2 regions of the Bacillus cereus group sp. N8 genome follow, and region 2 is predicted to be linked to the other one. Evidence: a T-box and tRNA genes for the amino acid it is inferred to sense, from the RefSeq annotation. Region 2 holds a T-box; the other holds one or more tRNA genes.

Region 1 (10,480 bases), on a different contig from region 2:
TTTATTTCTGTTAACATTCGCAGCTGTTCATTGTATTTTTCTTTTGGCAATTTTACATATCCGACCTCTTCAGCGAGGTTGCCAACATGTTTAATCATAAACTCAACATAATTTGCTACATTCATTTTATTTCGGATAGATGCATCATTTACATAAGTAAATAGCGATCTAGCTAAAGGCTTATACGCCCCCGACTGAATGGTCTCTTTCGTTGGAAATACACCATCCACCTGTATTGCTTTCACCTTATCTCGATTGGCCATATAATAAGCATATCCTACAAAAGCAATGGCATTTTTATCATTCATTACCCCTTGCATAATAACTTGATCGTCTTCAGACAAAGAAACCGTTTTTACAAGGCGATTATTTTGTAAGACAACATTTTGGAAATAATCATAAGTACCAGAGTCTACGCCTGGCGCATAAAATTTAACTTGTTCACGTGGCCATGATGAATGAATTTGTGACCATCGTTTCAATCTACCATTTTCACTCCATAATAGACGTAACTCGTCTATCGTCATATTGTTTACCCACGTATTTTGACGATTCACAACAATTGTTAGACCATCATAAGCAACCTCAAATGGTGTAAATTGAATGGAATTTTTCTGCATAGCATTTTCTTCTACCGGTCTCATCAATCTCGAAGCATTGTTTATATCTACTTCTCCTTTACTGAAACGATTAAATCCTCCTCCTGTCCCAGAAATACTAATAGAAATTTTCACGTTTGGATAGGCCTTTGTATATTCCTCTGCTACTGCCTCTATAATAGGAAAAACCGTTGAGGATCCATCAACTCTCACTTCTCCCATTTCATTTGTAGCGAATACAGTAGACATATTAAAACAAAGGAAACATGTCGATAATGTCAAAACTTTAATCGATGCGCTCATCCATTTCACGTGTTCTTCCTCCTAGAAGTAACCGGAAATAACAGGATTACAGGTATAAGAATACTGCTAAACTATTAATTCGGTTTTAATTGTTTGTAAAAGTTTTGTAAAGTTCCACAAAAACAACTGTATACACAAACTTCATTTTCACTTTTGTACTTTAGATGCAGGAAATTTTCTAATCATCCATAAAACTGCTATCTCCTATCACACAAGACAAACTTAGAGCGTATGCACTCATCTTGTTATGGTCATCGTTTTTGAAACTACATGTTTTTTTCAACATTTTACGCTTGTCCACATTTACTAAACCATATGCATAAAGCATAAAAAAAAGCACACTATCTTTTCAGATAGTGTGCTTTTTTTACAACTTTTTTATTCATCATCTTGTGTATTACTTTTTTTCTCTTTTTCATCTTTTGGAGCTTCACCAGTTAATGCTTGTTTTTTCAAATCAAAGTAAGCGTCCATTATTTCACGACCAATATATCCATTAATCCCTGTTTTATCATCATGTACCCACGGCACAACAACAGAAAATGCTACTTCTGGCTCTTCAAGTGGTGCATAACCTACTAATGTTAAGTTATATGTTTCAACACGCTCACCTTTTGCATTTCTACCAATCTCTTTATCTCCGCCATATACAGTTTGAGCTGTACCTGTTTTCCCAGCTGCTTTATATGGTGCACCTGCAAAGTATTTTGTAGCTGTACCACCTGTATCGTTAAACACTTGTCTAAATCCTTCTTGAACACGTTTAATTTGTGATTCAGGCATATCAACACGATTTAATACTTTTGGTTCCATAGATTGAACAACTTTTCCAACTTCCTCTGGCTTCGCCGATGGCTCGCGGATTTCCTTTACAACTTGGGGTTGCATACGATATCCACCATTTGCAATCGTCGAAATGTATTGTGCTAATTGAAGCGGTGTATACGTATCATACTGTCCAATTGATAAATCTAATAAGAAACCTGGTTGACTTCCTCTACCCATTTGACCAGCACTTTCATTTGGCAAATCAATTCCTGTTTTTACACCAAGCCCAAACTGCCCAAAATAGTAACGCATCGTATCAAATGCTTTTTGCGGGATATCTAACGTACCGCCTCGTACGTATGGAACCCCTGCAATATTCATCGCTGTTTTAAACATATACACGTTAGAAGACATTTTTAACGCTGTAAGGTCATTAATATACCCCATCGTTTTCCAAGATGACTTCGTAGGTGTCCCTTTTAATTTAATCGGTTCATCTAACTGTACTGATCCAGGTTGAATCGCACCAGTTTGATATCCCGTAAGTACTGTCGCACCTTTTACAGTTGAACCCATCGGATAAGAACTCGTCATCGTTCCTAATGCAAAATCATTTACTTTCGTTTGACCATCTTCGTTAACTAATTGTTTCCCTGCCATGGATAAAACTTCACCATTTTTCGGATTCATCATTACAACGAAAGCGCGATCTAAAAGCGGTTCTGACCCTTTAAATTTAATTAAGTTTTTCTCAAGAATCTCTTCTACACGCTTTTGTAATTCCATATCAATTGTTAAATTCAGGTCATTACCTCGTTGTCCTTGTGATACATTAATAGTTTCTAAAATATTACCGTCTTTATCTGTAACATTTCTCACTTCGGATTTTGTACCGTGTAAACTATCCTCGTACTGTTGCTCAATGTAACTTTTCCCTACGCGATCATTACGATTATAATCGCGAACAAGGTAGTAATCTAATCGCTCTCTCGGTAACCCTTCATCAGAAGTCGTCACACCACCAAGTACACTTCGGAACGTATCCTCATACTTATATTTTCGTTCCCAGTCGACATTTGTATCTACACCTGGTAATTTCGCTAAATTTTCACTAATAATCGCATATTCTTCTTCTGTTGCACCTTTTTTAACGATTTGCGGCGTCATTGCATATCCGCTTTCCATCTTACTTTTGATCGCCAATATTTCTAAATCTTTTGCTGACAATTGACTGATTTCTTCTTCTGTTACACGATTTCGTTGACGCTCATCTAGCTCTTTCTCTTCAATTTTATTCGCTTTCAACTCTTCACGATCTTTTTTTGTGATTTTTGTTTTTGCTTCTTCTTTATGTAAAGCAAGCCAATAATCTTTTTTATCGCGATCTGTTAACTTATCTGTTGGGACCTCAATTAAATCTGCTAACTTTTTCGCCGTTTCTAAGCGAGCATCTGCAGTTGATCCCTTCATTTTTGTAAATGTAATTGTACGAATAGGCTCATTATCTACGACCGCTTCTCCATTACGATCAAATATTTTCCCACGCGGTACAGGATTACTTATCGTTGAATTTTCTTTCTTCTCAACTTCATTTTTATATTCCTCACCACGAACAATTTGTACGTATCCAAGCCTTACAATAACCGCGGAGAACATTAAAAACACGCAAAAAAACAACACGTTTAACCGAAAGGGAACGTGGGTCTTTGTCTTTGTCTGGTTCTTTTTCTGCTTCTTGCTCATACAAACCCCCTCTACCAACAGCTATGTAATGTGAAAGGGACACCTTCATACAGGTGTCCTCACTGCTGTCTTACATCTTTTTCTATTCTAGCATAAAACACACGATAAGTTAACCTTCTGGTTCAGTTTGATTCTGCGCTGTTCCTTGTGCTCCAACGCTGGTTTTGTTCACATTTCCCTCATCATATTTGACATTTTTAACTGCAAAATAAATAAGAAAATGTCCAGCTCCTAAAATACATAGTAAAAAAGGTAAACTTTTTTCAGGAGGAAAGAATATGACAGCACATAAAAAACTTAAGATGGAACACATTCTTCCAGCATTTAACCATAATTCCCTGACTACTACATATTCTACACGCCATTCTCTCGCCTGTTTTGCTCTACCAATTACATCGTATGTCATGGATCCGTACGGAACGAGTAAAATAGGATATGCAACCGCAATACATGCTGCATAAATAAGTAATTTCGTATATGTAACATTGAAAATAACTAAAAATACGACCGCATATAAAATAATACCACCGAGTAAAATGGCTTTTTTTCGCCATTCCTTCTTTAACATGCGGGCAACTAAATAATAGCATACAAATGATACTGCAGAGTTCACTAAACTATATTTCCCTAGCGCTAACTCGCTACCAGATGCTAAATAGACGTATACCGAAATAACGAAAATAAACGTTCCTTCTCTCAAACCCTGGAAGAAATGAGCGCGTGTAATTCTTCCCCAGTTTTCATCAACTTGCCGCTCTTTCAATACTTGTACAATTTCATAGCGCCCTTCACATTCTCTCTTTGATAAAAAAAAGCTTAAAACAACCGCAATCGCAAATAGCATTAACGAGAGGAAAAAAACGACCGTATAACCACTCCATTTTTCCATACGTGAAATTGTATATCCGGCTGCAATTGGCCCAATCATTCCAGAGAACGATGTAAGAAGTCCGAGAAAACCGTTAAAAAAGTCTCTTGTTTCTGGTTCTGTAATCTCAAAAGTCAACAAGTTAAATGCAAGCCAATAAAATCCATAACCAACTCCCAAAAGAGCTCCCATTAGTAAAATATAGTGAGATGCACTTTTTCCCGCTACTAAAACGACGATAAAAAAAACAGCTAACGTGCCTACACCTATTCGCAATAAAATCGAACGATCAATACGTTTCGCTAATTTCCCCCCCACAAGAAATGTTAGAGGCTGTAATACAACGCTGGCCAAATTATACAAGCCCAGATTTACATAATTTTGTGTTTGCTTCCATAAATAAATGTTTACAAACGTATTTGATAAAGAAATTGCGAGCGTGTATAAACCGCCTATAACGAGCAATAATACTAAATCCCGATTCACTTCAACATCACCAATTACATGTTTCCACTTCATACACAACTCTCCTTTACTTCATGTTCTAGTCTTCCAAAGACAAGCTCAATTATGTAAAAGGAGAGCATAGAAAAAAGCTAGGAGAAAACTCCTAGCTTTTTTAGCTGTATTAACTTTAATTATTTTGCTTCTTGGTAAAGTTTTTCAGCAACGTTCCAATCTACAACGTTCCAGAATGCACCGATGTAGTCAGGACGACGGTTTTGGTAATTTAAGTAGTAAGCATGCTCCCAAACATCTAAACCGATAACTGGAGTTTTACCTTCAGTTAGAGGAGAATCTTGGTTTGGAGTGCTTGTTACTTCTAACTCACCATTGTTTACTACTAACCAAGCCCAACCAGAACCGAAGCGAGTTGCGCCAGCTTTTGCGAATTCTTCTTTGAATGTATCGAAGCTACCGAATTTCGCTTCAATCGCAGTTGCAAGTTCGCCTACTGGTTGTCCTCCGCCGTTTGGAGATAGGATTGTCCAGAAGAATGTATGGTTAGCATGTCCGCCACCATTGTTACGTACTGCTGTACGGATTGCTTCAGGTACTTCGTTTAAGTTTGTTACTAATTCTTCAACGCTTTTATCAGCTAATTCTGCATGACCTTCTAAAGCAGCGTTTAAGTTTGTAATATACGTGTTGTGATGTTTTGTATGATGGATGTTCATTGTTTCTTTATCAAAGTGAGGTTCTAAAGCATCATACGCATAAGGTAAATTTGGTAATTCGTGTTTTGCCATTGTTATATTCCTCCCGGTTTATGTATTGTCACTATATATGTGACATACAACTTCATTCTACCCTAATTGCCATAGGGTGCAAACAAATAAATCACATTGTCTTGCTATCATTAAAGTAGCAAAATTCCCACTTCTTTTCAATTAAAATGCTCATATATCCGTAAAAAAAGCTTCCTTCTACAAGGAAGCTTCCTGCTGACATAATAAACATGCGAAATGGATATGGACCCTGTAGGACTCGAACCTACGACCGGACGGTTATGAGCCGTCTGCTCTAACCAGCTGAGCTAAGGGTCCACAATTATGTATGTAACATTAAAAATAACTAAATTCCCATTGGCTATATCGTTTGAGAAATGTAAGATAAATTTACCATATACAAAAGAAAAGTGTCAATTGTATTTTTCTCTCCTAAAAGAAGAAAATTAAGTAAGAAGAACTTTAGTCCTTTCTACTATATGTAAAGATAATATATCTTGAGCTTCTCTAGATTCGTACGTTACAATGATTTTATACATACATAAAGGAAGTGAATCTATGTCCATTTTTACACAGCTAGCAAAAAGCGTATATTCGCCTAAAGATATGGCGCTTTTCCGTTTTCAAAAAATCGGTAAAACCATTTTGTATATTATGCTTCTTTGCCTAATCACTACTATTCCAAGAACTTTCTTGTACGGTAGCGTTATTCAAGATGGTGTTAACATGGTAAATAAAGTGATTGAAAAAGATTTACCTGATTTCAAAATTGAAAATGGCGAACTAACAGCTGATATTGACCAACCTATCGAAAAAGAAGATGGAAATGCCCTTTTCGTATTTGATCCAAATTCAACAGACTTAGAAAAATATCAAAATAAAACAGGTTTATTTGTTTTAAAAGATAAAGTAGTCTCCATGGGAAATGGCCAACCACAAACATACTCTTATAATGACTTATTAGGTGCATCTCTTGAGAAGAAAGATTTACAAGATTTCATTTCGTTATTTGACAGTATTTATCCAATCTTACTATTCGTTATTGGGTTCTTACTGTACTTGTTCCAATTATTTATTACCTTTGTAGGAGTTACATTACTTGCCTTCATCGGTTCTGCAATGAGCGGTCAACGCAAATTATCTTATAAACAAGTTTGGACGTTAACTGCTTACAGCTACACAATTCCAACAATCTTCTTTATGGTTATGGATTTATTCAAAATAAACGTACCTGGAGCAACATTCATTTACATTGCAGTTGTTTTAATCGTTCTATACTTAACAATTAAAGAAGTTCCAAAACCAAAAGATAAACAAGAACTATAAAAAAATGCCTAAATAGGCATTTTTTTTTTGGACAAGCATATATTCCTAGCAAAGGAGTGAAGGATATGAAGAGATTAGGTGTACTCTTATTCGTGCTTGTCCTCGGTTATATATTTTATTACGACATTAAAATCGGTACTTTACCGATGTTAAGTTCATACAAGAAAACAACAGCTGCCGAAACGATAAAAAAAGAAAATACAGATACAAAGCAGAATAAAGAGAAAGAAACAGAAAAAGAAACGGATACAGCTTATAAAGCAATTGAAGTAAAAACTGGTGATACAGTCCTTTCTATTACAGAAGCGATCAATAAGAAAAAAATTCCTTCTATTGAAAAAGTAATTGATGATTTTAAACAATTAAATAAAAATACATCTGCTACAAAAATCCAAGTTGGAAAGTCTTATAAATTCCCGTTATATCAATAAGCCATCACTTAATCCTTGTCAATTACATAAAGGCGCTGATACAATAGTAAAAGTGAAACCGAGTACTTTGGTTTCTATAGCCCTTTCTCACACATACTATCATTGATGTAAGGGACTAAAATAAGAAACTTCTTTTATAAGGAGAGCGATCTATTCGTGAATGAAATGACTCATCGTACAAAAACACGTCCAGTTAAAGTCGGTAATTTAACAATTGGCGGTAACAATGAATTAATTATACAAAGTATGACGACAACAAAAACACATGATGTTGAGGCTACAGTTGCTGAAATTAAACGTTTAGAAGAAGCAGGCTGTCAAGTCGTGCGTGTTGCTGTTCCAGACGAACGCGCAGCAAATGCTATTGCTGATATTAAAAAACAAATCAACATTCCACTTGTTGCTGATATTCATTTTGATTATCGCCTTGCTTTAAAAGCAATTGAAGGTGGCATTGATAAAGTACGTATCAATCCAGGTAACATTGGTCGTCGCCATAAAGTAGAAGCTGTTGTAAATGCAGCAAAAGAACGCGGTATTCCAATCCGTATCGGTGTAAACGCAGGTTCATTAGAACGTCACATTTTAGAAAAATATGGATACCCAACTGCTGATGGTATGGTCGAGAGCGCACTGCACCATATTAAAATTTTAGAGGACTTAGATTTCCACGATATTATCGTATCAATGAAAGCCTCTGATGTTAACTTAGCAATTGAAGCATATGAAAAAGCCGCTCGCGCTTTTGATTATCCATTACATTTAGGTATCACAGAATCAGGAACTTTGTTTGCTGGAACTGTAAAAAGCGCTGCTGGTCTTGGAGCAATTTTAAATAAAGGTATCGGAAATACACTACGTATTTCTTTAAGTGCTGATCCAGTGGAAGAAGTAAAGGTTGCACGTGAACTATTAAAGTCATTCGGTCTTGCATCTAATGCCGCAACACTTATTTCTTGTCCAACTTGTGGTCGTATTGAAATTGACCTAATTAGCATCGCTAATGAAGTAGAAGAATATATCTCTACACTTCAAGTTCCAATTAAAGTTGCGGTACTTGGCTGCGCTGTAAACGGTCCTGGGGAAGCTCGTGAAGCTGACATCGGTATTGCTGGTGCACGCGGAGAAGGTTTATTATTCCGTAAAGGGCAAGTTGTTCGTAAAGTACCAGAAGAAACTATGGTAGAAGAACTGAAAAAAGAAATTGATGTAATCGCTGCTGAAATGGCTGCCGAACGAGAAAAAGAAAAACAAGAACAATAAAAAAGACGGTTGCCCACAATTTTTGTGAGCAACCTTTTTACATTTAAATTAAAAACTCGTCAGTTAATAACCGACGAGTTCTCTCATTTTGCACATTTTGGACAACGACCATATATTTCGAACTTATGTCCCGTTACCTCATAACCTTTAAAATCTTTATTCATAAAATCCATTGGGCAAGAAGTGATTTCTTTCGTACCACCACAATCTAAACAAATAAAATGATGATGATGTTCCATAATAGAGCACGTAAAACGAAAATGTTTTTCACCATTTAATTCCGTTTGCTCTAAAACTCCAATTTCAGCGAATACCGTTAAGTTACGATAAATCGTATCGAAACTAAGTCCTGGATAATCATCCTTCATATGCTCTAAAACGTCTTTCGCAGTTAAATAACGATTATGTGCCGCGAATAATCTTAGCATCTCTTCCCTTTTCCCCGTATGTTTATATCCTTTTTCCTTCATTAGGCGTAAAGCTTCTGTTAGATTCATACCTATCCCTACTTTATGCAGTTTTTTTCTTCTTCCATAAAATCGCACCGATTAAAATAAGAACCGCTATCATAACGATTGTACCACCTGGTGCTAGATCAAGTTGATACGAAGCAAACATTCCACCAATTACTGCAATTTCACCAAATAAAATGGAAAAGAAAATTGTTTGTTTAAATCCTTTTGCAATACGAATACTTGCTGCAACTGGTAACGTCATTAAAGATGATACAAGAAGAACACCTACAACCCGCATTGATACCGCAATTACAAGAGCAACTAATATAATGAAAATAAAGTGAATCCACTTTGCACTCAAACCGGTTGATACAGCGTATTCCTCATCAAATGATAGTAAAAACAACTCTTTGTATAATAAAACAATCGTTATAATAACTACAATTGCTACTATACCAATAATAATTAAATCCGCACTTGTCACAGCACTTACACTACCAAATAAATAACTAAATAAATCCGTATTGAATCCATTAGCAAGTGAAATGAAGATAACTCCAATCCCCATCCCTGCTGAAAGTATAATCGGAATTGCTAATTCTTGATAATGTTTATATACAGTACGTAATTTTTCAATTAGCAATGCTCCACCGATTGAAAAAAGCATTCCCATATATAAGGGGTTTAAAAACCCACCGGTAAAGATTGTCTTTTCAAGTAATAAACTTGCTGCAATTCCCGATAACGTCACATGACTTAATGCATCCGCAATAAGCGACATACGACGAATTACAACGAACACGCCGATAAGTGGTGCGACAAGCCCTATTAAAACACCAGCGTATAAAGAATTACGTAAAAAATCATATTGTAAAAAATCCTGTATCATTATATCCTCCCGTGATGCCCATGTTCATGTTCTAAGCGATGAACATGATGTCCATATAAAATCGACATTTCGGCATCTTCTAACTCTAGGAATTTCTCTACATTCCCATGGAAATGTAGATGCTGATTTAAACATGCAACATGCGTCACCTTCTCTGTTACAGCACCCATATCGTGCGTAACAAGAATTAACGTGATCCCTAGCCTTTTGTTTAAATCCTCTAGTATCTCATAGAAGCTTTCCACATTTTTCACATCAATCCCAACAGTAGGCTCGTCCAAAATAAGTAATTCCGGATCACTTACAAGTGCACGAGCAATAAATACACGTTGTTGCTGTCCACCAGAAAGCTCTCCAATGTTGCGACCTTGAAACTCGCTCATCCCTACATCAGCAATCGCTTTTTCTACTTTCGCCTTATCGTCTTTCGTAAAGAAGCGAAAAAGACCTTTTTTGGAAACAAGTCCCATTGAAACAACTTCAAAGACAGTCGCCGGGAAACCTGAGTTAAAGCTATTTGCCTTTTGAGATACATAACCAACTTTATTCCACTCTTTAAATTTTTTACTATCAATGCCAAACAATCTAATACTTCCTTGCTTCGGC
Region 2 (10,480 bases):
AGAGCATCTGCTTGCTTAATCGCTTTCGCTCCATCACGGAATTTAGCATTTGGCGTTAATGACCAATGTGATTGTAAAATAATTTTTGTTGCTACATCACGTCCAAAAGACTGCGCCATTTCGTATTGACCTTGAGCCCAAATTTCCCCATCATTATGCACTTCATTCGTTATATCTTTCGGGTATACTTTATTCGTATCTAATCGGCGTAAGCACGTCGGATCTGAACTAGAATAAGCAGTCGCATCCCATTCTCCAACACATGCTTTCCCGTATCCTGTCGTTGATACCGCATCTTCATACGTAGCACCTAGGAAATCTCCAAATCCTTCTCCCATCGCTCCACCTTCTGGTGAACTTCCGAAGCCTGGTACTTGATTATCTTGAATAGAATGACCATATTCATGCGCGATAATGCCCGCATCTTCTGCGTCATCTACACCGCCAGTACCAAAAGTTAAAGCTTTCGTTGATGGAGAATAGAATGAATTATCGTCAGTTGTACCATTTACATTTACTTTAATCGAACGATTATTAATATTTTTAAAGCCTAATCCTTGAATATAGCGCTGTAATGTATCAATATGATAATATGACATAACATCTTCAAAACTATCATTTGCACGTGTATAGTTAAATTGTAAGTTTGTAGATTTCGTCTTCGCTTTTGAAGAAATCGTGACATACTCCCCAATTAAAAATCCGCTACCATCTAAACCTTTTAAAGTAACGGTCTTTAATTGATTCGTTAGAGCTGTAGAATCTGCATCTTTATTATCCTTTAATCCTGCTAAACTACCACTTGATACGACAGGATTAGGTAAAAATACTTTCCCTGTTCCTTCTGCTTTTCGGTTTATATCAACCTTTTTAATTAACTTTCCATTTTCCGCGTCAATAAATGTTTCCCATGCTCCGAAAGGTTTATTCGAATGGACTAAAACTTTATATACTGGGATAGCTACTCCATCCTCAATAACATATCCAAACTCTTTCTCTGTAGGAGCCCATAAATTTTGCTCACTTTCTCCTCCAACATACGCCATTGATTTTTGTTCAGCATCTTTTTCACTAATCTTATTCGCTATTTCTTTCACACTTTGAACTGCCTGGTAATCAGAAACAGCAAGTAATCCCTGCCCCTGTCCATTAATAGTAACTGTTATTTGTTTTGAAAATACAGGAGCACCATTGACCACTTGTTGGAATCTAACATATGAAGCTACTGGTGTTTCTGTTGTAGAAATATATTGTAAGTCTGAAAGGTCTGCCTTCAATCCATATTCCGTAGCATGTCCTTTTAAATATTCAATTGCTTTTTTCTGTGGTGAATAAGCTTCTACCTTTACTTGCTTTTTTTCCAATGCGGAAACTGTAGAAATCGTCCCCATTACTAATGGTACAGTCATTGCCATTGCCACCATTTTTTTGTTTAACATAAAACCACTCCCCCTAATAAATTGAAACCTTTATCCTGTCCCACCAGACTATTACTGTCCACAAGTATCGGGATAAAAATTGAATCTACGAGTAATTCTATATGAGTAAATACATTCCCTTTTCATTTAGGACAAGTGAAATTTTCTCAATATTTATGTATAAAATGAGAAAAATACTGTAGAAATATATTTCTTTATTCATTTCCTAAATCCTATACTTTTTAATAGAACATCAAACACTATTATTCGTTTTACTATTTGCTACTGGATTTTTCATTTTCAGTGTATTATTAGCGTTTTATGGAGAAATAAATTTTCTAGAGACCCTATCGAATGGAATGTGAGGAAATTGGTCGGATAAAGTAAAGCTTTAATCAATGGGGGTTTTGTCCATCCCCACTGATTATTAGCCCTCACCAATCGGGCTTTTACGGGAAGTCCGACTCCTACAAATAGCGGGATAATTTCCCAATCATACAAAAAGGAAGTTGGAATGATTCCAACTTCCTTTTTTCTTTAATTAGCTGTGCTTAATTTAATTCGGACTTTTGTCTCACCTAAAGAAAGCTCATCATCTTCACTTGTTAAGTGATCAAATGTAAATTGCTTAACGAGTAAGTTTTCTTCCAACAAATCTTTATGATTCGTTAACGTTTTCTGTAATTCTTCCTCTGTATCAAGAATAACATCCACTCTTAAATTAACTGGTAAATTCAACTGCTTACGATATTCTTGAACGGCGCGAATAAATTCACGTGCTACTCCTTCTTGTAACAATTCTTCCGTCACATTCGTATCTAACATAACCGTATATTGTCCGTTTGTCGTATTTGAGAATCCTGATTTCGCAACTTTCTCTACTAATACATCTTCAGCCGTCACAACTACTTCTTCCCCTGATGCAACTTCGTAAACTGCTTTTTCAGTTGATACAAAACTTTGTACTTCCTCTTGTGATAATTGTTTTAGCCAACCATTTACTGCATTCACATTTTTACCAAACTTCGGTCCCGCTGTTTTAAAATTCAACTTTAATTGATATGTTGTATACTTCGTTTCATCCAGTTCAACATGAAACGCTTTTACATTTAGTTCATCCATAACGATATCACGATAAGATTCCCAATCGATATTATTCTCTTTATTCTCAAGTAATACAAGCTCTGCTAACGGCTGTTTTACTTTTAATGAATGCTGATTACGGTTACTCCTTCCAAGTTCAACAACTTGTAAAACTGCATCCATTTCCGCTTCTAATTTCGGCTGAATAAGTGATTCATTTACAACTGGATAATCCTCTAAATGAACGCTACGTCCTTCTAAATTCAGATGAATATCTTCAGCGACAAATGGTGTAAATGGTGCAATTAATTTACTAATTGTTACAAGCACTTCATGAAGTGTTTCATACGCCGCTGCTTTCTCAGTATTCATACCAGATTCCCAAAAACGATTGCGTGAACGTCTTACATACCAGTTACTCACTTCATCTACAAGCGTGGCAATTTCACGAGCTGCATTTGTGAATTGATAATCATCAAGTGCGGTTCTTACCTTTTTCGTTGTACTATGCAATCTTGATAACACCCATTCATCTAATTTCGTACGCTTTACATCATACTTTTCTTTCGGATTATATTCATCTAAATTTGCATATAAAACATAGAAGCTATACACATTGACTAACGTATCTACAAATTTAGATTTCGCTTCTTGTACTGTTCTTTCAGAAAATCGTTTCGCATTCCATGGGGCACTGTCAACGAGTAGAGCCCATCTTAGAGCGTCGGCACCAAACTTCTCTACTAAATCAACTGGATCTAGTGCATTTCCTTTACTTTTAGACATTTTCTGTCCTTCTTCATCTAGAACATGCCCAAGTGATAACACTCGTTTGTATGGAACTTTTCCTGTATATAGCGCCGATACTGCCAATAAACTATAAAACCAGCCACGTGTTTGATCAATTCCTTCTGCAATAACATCTGCTGGAAACTGTTCTTCAAATAACTCTTTATTTTCAAACGGGTAATGATATTGTGCAAACGGCATGGAGCCACTATCAAACCAAACATCGATTACTTCTGGTGTACGATTCATTGTACTTCCGCATTTTTCGCAGCAAACTTGTACTTCATCTACATACGGCTTATGCAATTCTAAATCTTCAGGTGTTTCTTTCGTACTATGCTTTCTTAATTCGGCAATACTTTTCGGTGCGAATTGATGATCGCAGCTTTCACATTCCCATACGTTTAAAGGTGTTCCCCAATATCTATTCCGGCTAATATTCCAGTCCACCATGTTTTCTAAAAACTTACCAAAGCGTCCGTGCTTCATATGGTCTGGATACCACGTAACAGAATCATTATTTCGTAAAAATGTTTCTTTAATCTCAGTTGTTCGGATTAACCAGCTTTCTCCTGCATAATAAAGTAATGGTGAATCACAGCGCCAGCAATGCGGATAGCTATGTTCATATTTTTCTTTATGATATAACAAACCTTCTTTCGCTAAATAACGAACGATATCCACGTCACAATCTTTTACAAACTTACCTTTAAGAAATGGTACTGCATCCGTATACTCACCTTTCTCATCTACAACATGTAAGAACGACAATCCTTCACTTTGAACGACTCTATAATCGTCCTCCCCATATGCTGGAGCGATATGAACGAGTCCTGTACCACTATCTGCAGTTACAAAATCTGCTGCGATGACGTGGTACCCATTTGTAACTTCCTTCATCGGAAACGGTGCTGTGTAAGATGTATTTACTAATTCTTCACCTTTATGAACAGATAATACTTCATAGTTTTCTTTTAATACTTCTTGTACACGTTCTTTCGCAATAATGTATACATGACCTTCTTGTTTCGCTTTAACGTATTCCATATTTGAATGTACAGCGAGCGCTACATTTGCTGGAAGCGTCCATGGTGTTGTCGTCCAACCTAAGAAATACTCATTTTCACTATTTTCCACTTTAAACTTAACTGTTGCACTTAAATCTTTTACTGTTTTATACCCTTGTGCAACTTCATGTGAACTGAGAGAGGTTTGACAGCTTGGGCAGTACGGTGAAACTCTATGCCCTTTGTATAACAAACCTTTTTCATGAATCGTCCCTAAAATATGCCATACACTTTCGATATATGGATTCTTTAACGTAACGTATGGATCATCCATATCTACCCAATAACCGATACTTTCAGTGAATTCACGCCACTGCTTCTCATATGTGAATACACTCTCTTTACACTTTTGAATAAATGGTTCAATGCCGTACTCTTCGATTTCATGCTTACCTGAAATACCAAGTTGTTTTTCAACGCCTAATTCTACAGGTAATCCATGTGTATCCCATCCGGCTTTTCTTAACACTTTATATCCAGCCATCGTTTTATATCTCGCTACTAAATCTTTAATTGCCCGACCAAGTGCATGGCCGACGTGTGGTAAACCGTTCGCCGTTGGTGGTCCTTCATAAAACACAAACGATTGCGCGCCTTCTCTATTCTGAATTGATTGTTCAAAAATGCCTTGTTCGTTCCACTGCTTACGAATACGTGTTTCTCTCCCTACAGCTGACTCTTTTACATCTACTTTCTTCATCTACAATCACTCCTTTGAATGTTTTAAAAGCACACAAAAAACCCGTCCCCATGAAGTAGGGACGGGTTTACCCGCGTTACCACCCTAATTCTATTAGCTTTTCACTAATAGCACTTAGCAACGTACTAACATACGCGTTCTTTGTAACGGTAGACATCCGTCCGAGCTTACTTTATTCAGCCACGGCTCCTCGGAGATGATTTTCAAATAACGTCTGCACACCGGCTTTCAGCAATACACCGGCTCTCTGGAGAACAGCTCACTATTTTACTCTTTCTCGTCTTCAGATTTGTATACTTTATTAGAAGTTATTTTATGCCATTGGGCAATTAATTGTCAACTAATTCAAAATAGATTTTTATTTATATCCTTTTTATCTATTTCTATACAATTACTTTTCAAGTTCTCGTAATCCTGCTAAATCTTCATCTTCCTCTGCAAGTTCAGCAAAGAATCCTGTGTCATCTTCACGAAGCACAATTTCAAGTTCTTCTTTCGCCTCTTCAATTCTGTTTAATAATGCTAAGTAGCAAGCATGATCGTATCTTGCTAACAAGTGTGTAGCATCAATTTCTAATATATCACTTGTTATTTTTTCTGCTTTGGTAGTTCCCCCAGCTCTATGATACGAAGATGCTAAAGCAATAAGAATTGCCGTTTCATTTGGATGATGTACAGAAGCATCTTCTAATAAATGAATCGCATCCTCAAACCTCTCTTGACTTTGGTATATTTCTGCTAAAGTAAGGAATCCTCTACTTACAAACGATGTTTTCTCCGTTAATTGTAAACATATTTTTTCTGCTTTTCTTTCTTCCCCAGCTTTCAAGAATACTTGTGCTTGTAAAAGAAGCGTATCATAATCATCCGGTAGCTCTCGAACCATTTGTTTCGTTAATTCCAACGCATCTCGTAACATGCCTTCTTCTTCATACTCAATGAAAAGATTTACAAGTTGCTTCGCTACATCATAATCCCATTTATTTTCTAGCGATGTTTGCAATACTTCTATTGCTTCTTTATTCATTGCCGCATTCTCGTAAAATAGTGCAAATCGCTGCGCTGCCATACTATTTTTTGGATTTAACTTTAACGAAACTTCATATAAATCAATGATTGTAGTAATCATTGAAATTTCTTTCGCGCGGTTTTTCATACGATAAAAAGCTCTCGTAAATATAGATTTTTTCGGTTGTTCATTTTGTTGACGTTCAATCCATCTTTCTGTAACCGCAGCTGCGGCATACATAAATGCCCTACTTCTTTCTGCTTTTTTCACCTTTAACGTATGAAGTGCGTCTCGTATTTGAGATATTTTTTTATGTTGTTCTACTGCTTTTACATATACATCAAATATACGTTCATTATTTAATTCTTTATGCATTACTTTCATTGCAACTTCAATTGCACTCGCATCTCTTTTTTTCACTAATACTTTCGCATAATGATATAGAACTTCTGTGTGTCCCTCATCTAATTGTAGCGCTTCTTCAATTCGCACCTGTTCTTTATCTATTTCATTCATCGCACCATATACATATGCAATAGCATCTAAACGCCATATTTCGGGTACTTCTCTTGCTAATTGTTCTAGTTCAGTCAGCAATTCTTCATGAAGATTCAAATCTACTGAAAGCTGTGCCAAATATTCCATATTAATATGCAAAGGCTCTTCTTTCATCGCCTGGACCATATGACTTTGTTCTTTAGAACGATTTTCTTCTTTTTCGTATATTTCTGCTAGTTGCAAATGTACACCTGCGAAGTTTTCATCCAGCTCTAAACATATTTCATACGCTTGCTTTGCTTCTGTCAATTGTCCTAATACCATATATGTTTCGCCGATTCGATAATATGGCAAAGCAGTTCTCTTTTGTTCGATTGCCTTATTGTATCTCTTCATTGCCTGATCATACTGTCCAATAGATTCATATAAAATACCAGCATAACAACCGTATTCAATTACTTCCGTTTTTTCTTTTTGTAGCGTTCTTAAAAACGCTATGCCTCGTTGCACGAAAGCTGTTCCTTTTATTCTATTTACATACTCTTCTAACACGTTCTCTATATTACTATATAACTTACGTATACCGTCCTCTAATTTAGAAAGTGCCGTTTTCAACTCAGCTTCATTCCCGCCTAACGCAATTTCAGCATCCCACAGCACCATGCCAGCATTCATAAGAAAATCTTGATTGTCCTCAAATTGCTTATTGATACTAACAATATAATTTTTTGCATCCTCATATTGTTCCTTTGCCATATAAACTTGAATTAAACCGAAATGAGAATATACATCTTCATTATTTTCTTCTAAAGAACGCTTATATATAGTTTCCGCTTCTTCAAGTTCATCATTTTGAAAATGTACATCTCCTAAACGAACATATAAAGATGCCTGATCTTCACAATTTTGAATTCCTTGTAATAAAATTTCCTTCGCATTATTCCCATCATCTAAATCTGATTCATAGATTTCCGAAAGCTTTGTATATAAATAGGCTGCTGTTTTATCTAATTGAATTGCTACTTTAAGTCCTTTTACCGCCAAATACACTTTTCCTAAATGTTGAGCACATCTTGCACGTTCATACCAAATGTGCGCTTCATACTTATATTCTTTTAATAAATCATTAAAGAATCCATATGCTTCTTCATATCGTTCTAAATCTATTAAAATTAAACCGTGATTTACAAGTGTAAACCTTTCTGGGCTACGTTCTATAGCTGTTAGCGAATACTCTAGCCCCTTTTCGGATTGATCCATATACATGTATGATAATGCTAAGAAACTCCACGCAACTGGTTGGTCTGCATCCAGTTGTAATGATGAACGAAAACTAGAAATCGCTTCTGCATAATTATCTTGCTCAAAAGAATAACGTCCATTTATAAAATGATACAACGCTTGATTGCTTTTCTTCTCCACACTTTGAAGCATATGTCCTGCTTTTTCCATATCTTGCAGACGAATAAAACACTGTGCACTATGCAATTTCACAAAGTCAGAGCTTGGAAACTTTTCCATTAATTTTTCTATACAAAACTGAATAAAATCTTTATCTACTTCAGCATCTAAATGTTTAATCGTATATAGCCAAGTGTTTGGATTTTCACTTGTTTCTTTTAAAAATAATACTAATTTTTCAATTCCCTCTTTATCTTGCTCAGCTAAATGATCAGTAAGAGAAAAAATTGATTTATAATAATTATGTTCTTCCTCATCTAAAAATAAAAGTTGTTCCATTCTATCTTTTGGTGTAAACGTAATAGCTAAACAATCTGTATAACGATATTTTTCTTGCAACTTATCATATTCCACAAGAATCGGTTCTAAGAAATTCGGATCTTGAATATAAAAAGCTTGCAGCACGTCGTCATAACCAGAAAGTACTTGTACATGGGAAGCGTGCTCAATATCTATACTTAATAAAACGGGAATACCTTGATCAAGTAATCTCTTATAATTTTCCTCATTCCCCTGAAAGTAACGATATTCGTAACCTTGCTCTTCTATATATGTAACTGTATCTGAAAACTTAGAACCTGTTACATCAAAAATATGTTGTGCAATTTCATCTTGCGTACGTTTTTCTCCCCATACCCCTAACATCATTTCCAAACTTGTCGGAACGCAATAGTTATCCTTTTGTACAACCGGAACTATTGGTAAACGAACCTTTTTTCCATCAGGATTTTTTTCTATATGATGATATAGAGAATTTTTCAAACTCTTTTCACTTTTCAATAGTGCTTGCAAATCGTGAATATTATTTATTTTATAAAATGCTTCTGCACGTAAATGTATAAAATAAGTTGTATATGCATGATACGGAAGCATGTGATTGATTTCATCTATTACCGCTAACATTTCTTCATAGCGCTCTAGATCTAATAAATATTTTACTTTTTCAAAATAGAAATATGGTACTTGAGGGAACTTTGCAATCGCATCATTTATGAGTTGTAATGCTCGCTGCTGTTCACCTTTATATGCATATAATTGCGCCAATAAGTACGTAGCTAACTCTTCACAATCTTTATGCTGCTGACCGGCTAAAAGTTGTTCCTCTGCTTTCTCCCACTCACCAGTCTGTATATATAAGTAACCCCATTTATCAAAAACTGCACGTGTACTATACTTTTCCGCCTTTTGCATATAGGCATAAGCCTCTTCATTGCGCTTCATATCTAACAAACATCTAACTAACGTAAAATATGCTTTCGTTAAAACATCCGCATCAGTTTCCTCTTCATTTACCTCTTCCAAAGAATCTTTTAATAATAGTTCAGCATCAAGGATTTTACGCTCATCAATTAACTCATCACAATATAAAGAGAGCGTTCTCATATTTGGGAATTTTTTATAAGTATAACGAATTAAAAAGGAGCTATATTGATGCATCAAACCTTCATCAGCAAGGCGAATTAATGTATCAAACTCTGTAAATGATGAAACGTTAGAAAGCCAGTTCTTCACGTATGATAACTTATTCGTTTCTTTTATATGTGCAATTTCATTATTTATCTCCTGTAATCCATCTGCAAATCTCTTTTCTTTCAAACAAATCTCTAATTGCTTAAAATCTAGCATGCATTCACCTCAAATTATTATTTATACTGCCATTTGCAAGCAGTATTCTAACCTACTTGCTTAGATTTTACACATCATATAGTATGCATTCAACTAAAACCTCATATAATGAACGATATTATTTAATATTATTCAAGTTTCTCACTAAATATCTTAAATACATTGATTTTTATGGGGATTTCGTTTAATTTGATGAAATAATGTATAATCTTATTCCAGTAAATGAAATTATACCGACGATAATTGATATATATCAATCGGCTCTTTTATTATATCAGCGATTCACTCATCAAATTTTAAATCTACAAAAACACCGTAATGATCACTTGGAAATACGTGTGATGAAGTTAATGCTGAATCTCCAAATACAGATACATTTTCTATATTTAGAGATTCAAACGAATCATTCTCTTGTATCAATATCCAATCATATCGTTCTTCTTTCTTTACATTCCCTATTAAATTTGTATTCTTTCCATAATCTAAAGTTGGCTGAGCCAAAGTGCAATCATGTTCTTCTTTAAACTGAGCTACATCTATCCATTGGTTATCTACTAAGTATTGATGGACACTCGAATCAGGATTGGCATTAAAATCACCACAAAGTACTTCATATGTACTATTTTTACTTTTACTCTTAATCCAATTATGTACTGTGCTAATTTGTTCTTTCCTTATCATAATTGACTTCCAATTCAAATGAACATTTGTTATTCCGAGTTTGCAATCTCTATATTTAAATGTAATTCTAATGGCACAATAATTAGCTTCCTTTGTATCAGTTTCCCAAATAGCCTCTTCAATTAATATAGGAACCTTACTTAAGAAA

What was found. A T-box is a leader RNA that pairs with one kind of tRNA and senses whether it is charged. The one in region 2 lies ahead of ileS (isoleucine--tRNA ligase), so its partner is inferred to be a tRNA-Ile.
Region 1: it encodes a tRNA-Ile, which carries the amino acid that the T-box ahead of ileS (isoleucine--tRNA ligase) is inferred to sense. The anticodon was not compared.

Annotation. Positions count from the first base shown of each region.
Region 1 covers NZ_JAEHBK010000001.1:229,974-240,453, reverse strand. The annotation lists gene JDS80_RS01235 (phosphate ABC transporter substrate-binding protein PstS family protein) at 1-911, opposite strand, end outside; gene JDS80_RS01230 (peptidoglycan D,D-transpeptidase FtsI family protein) at 1,281-3,413, opposite strand; gene JDS80_RS01225 (MFS transporter) at 3,523-4,800, opposite strand; gene sodA (superoxide dismutase [Mn]) at 4,920-5,531, opposite strand; tRNA gene JDS80_RS01215 (tRNA-Ile) at 5,755-5,828, opposite strand; gene JDS80_RS01210 (DUF1189 domain-containing protein) at 6,069-6,836, shown strand; gene JDS80_RS01205 (hypothetical protein) at 6,902-7,267, shown strand; gene ispG (flavodoxin-dependent (E)-4-hydroxy-3-methylbut-2-enyl-diphosphate synthase) at 7,433-8,530, shown strand; gene JDS80_RS01195 (Fur family transcriptional regulator) at 8,614-9,027, opposite strand; gene JDS80_RS01190 (metal ABC transporter permease) at 9,041-9,874, opposite strand; gene JDS80_RS01185 (metal ABC transporter ATP-binding protein) at 9,874-10,480, opposite strand, start outside.
Region 2 covers NZ_JAEHBK010000017.1:7,874-18,353, reverse strand. The annotation lists gene JDS80_RS21235 (M36 family metallopeptidase) at 1-1,439, opposite strand, end outside; partial or broken gene JDS80_RS21230 (DUF418 domain-containing protein) at 1,664-1,800, shown strand; gene ileS (isoleucine--tRNA ligase) at 1,956-5,057, opposite strand; T-box leader at 5,112-5,350, opposite strand; gene JDS80_RS21220 (bacteriocin-processing peptidase family protein) at 5,449-9,651, opposite strand; gene JDS80_RS21215 (endonuclease/exonuclease/phosphatase family protein) at 9,934-10,480, opposite strand, start outside.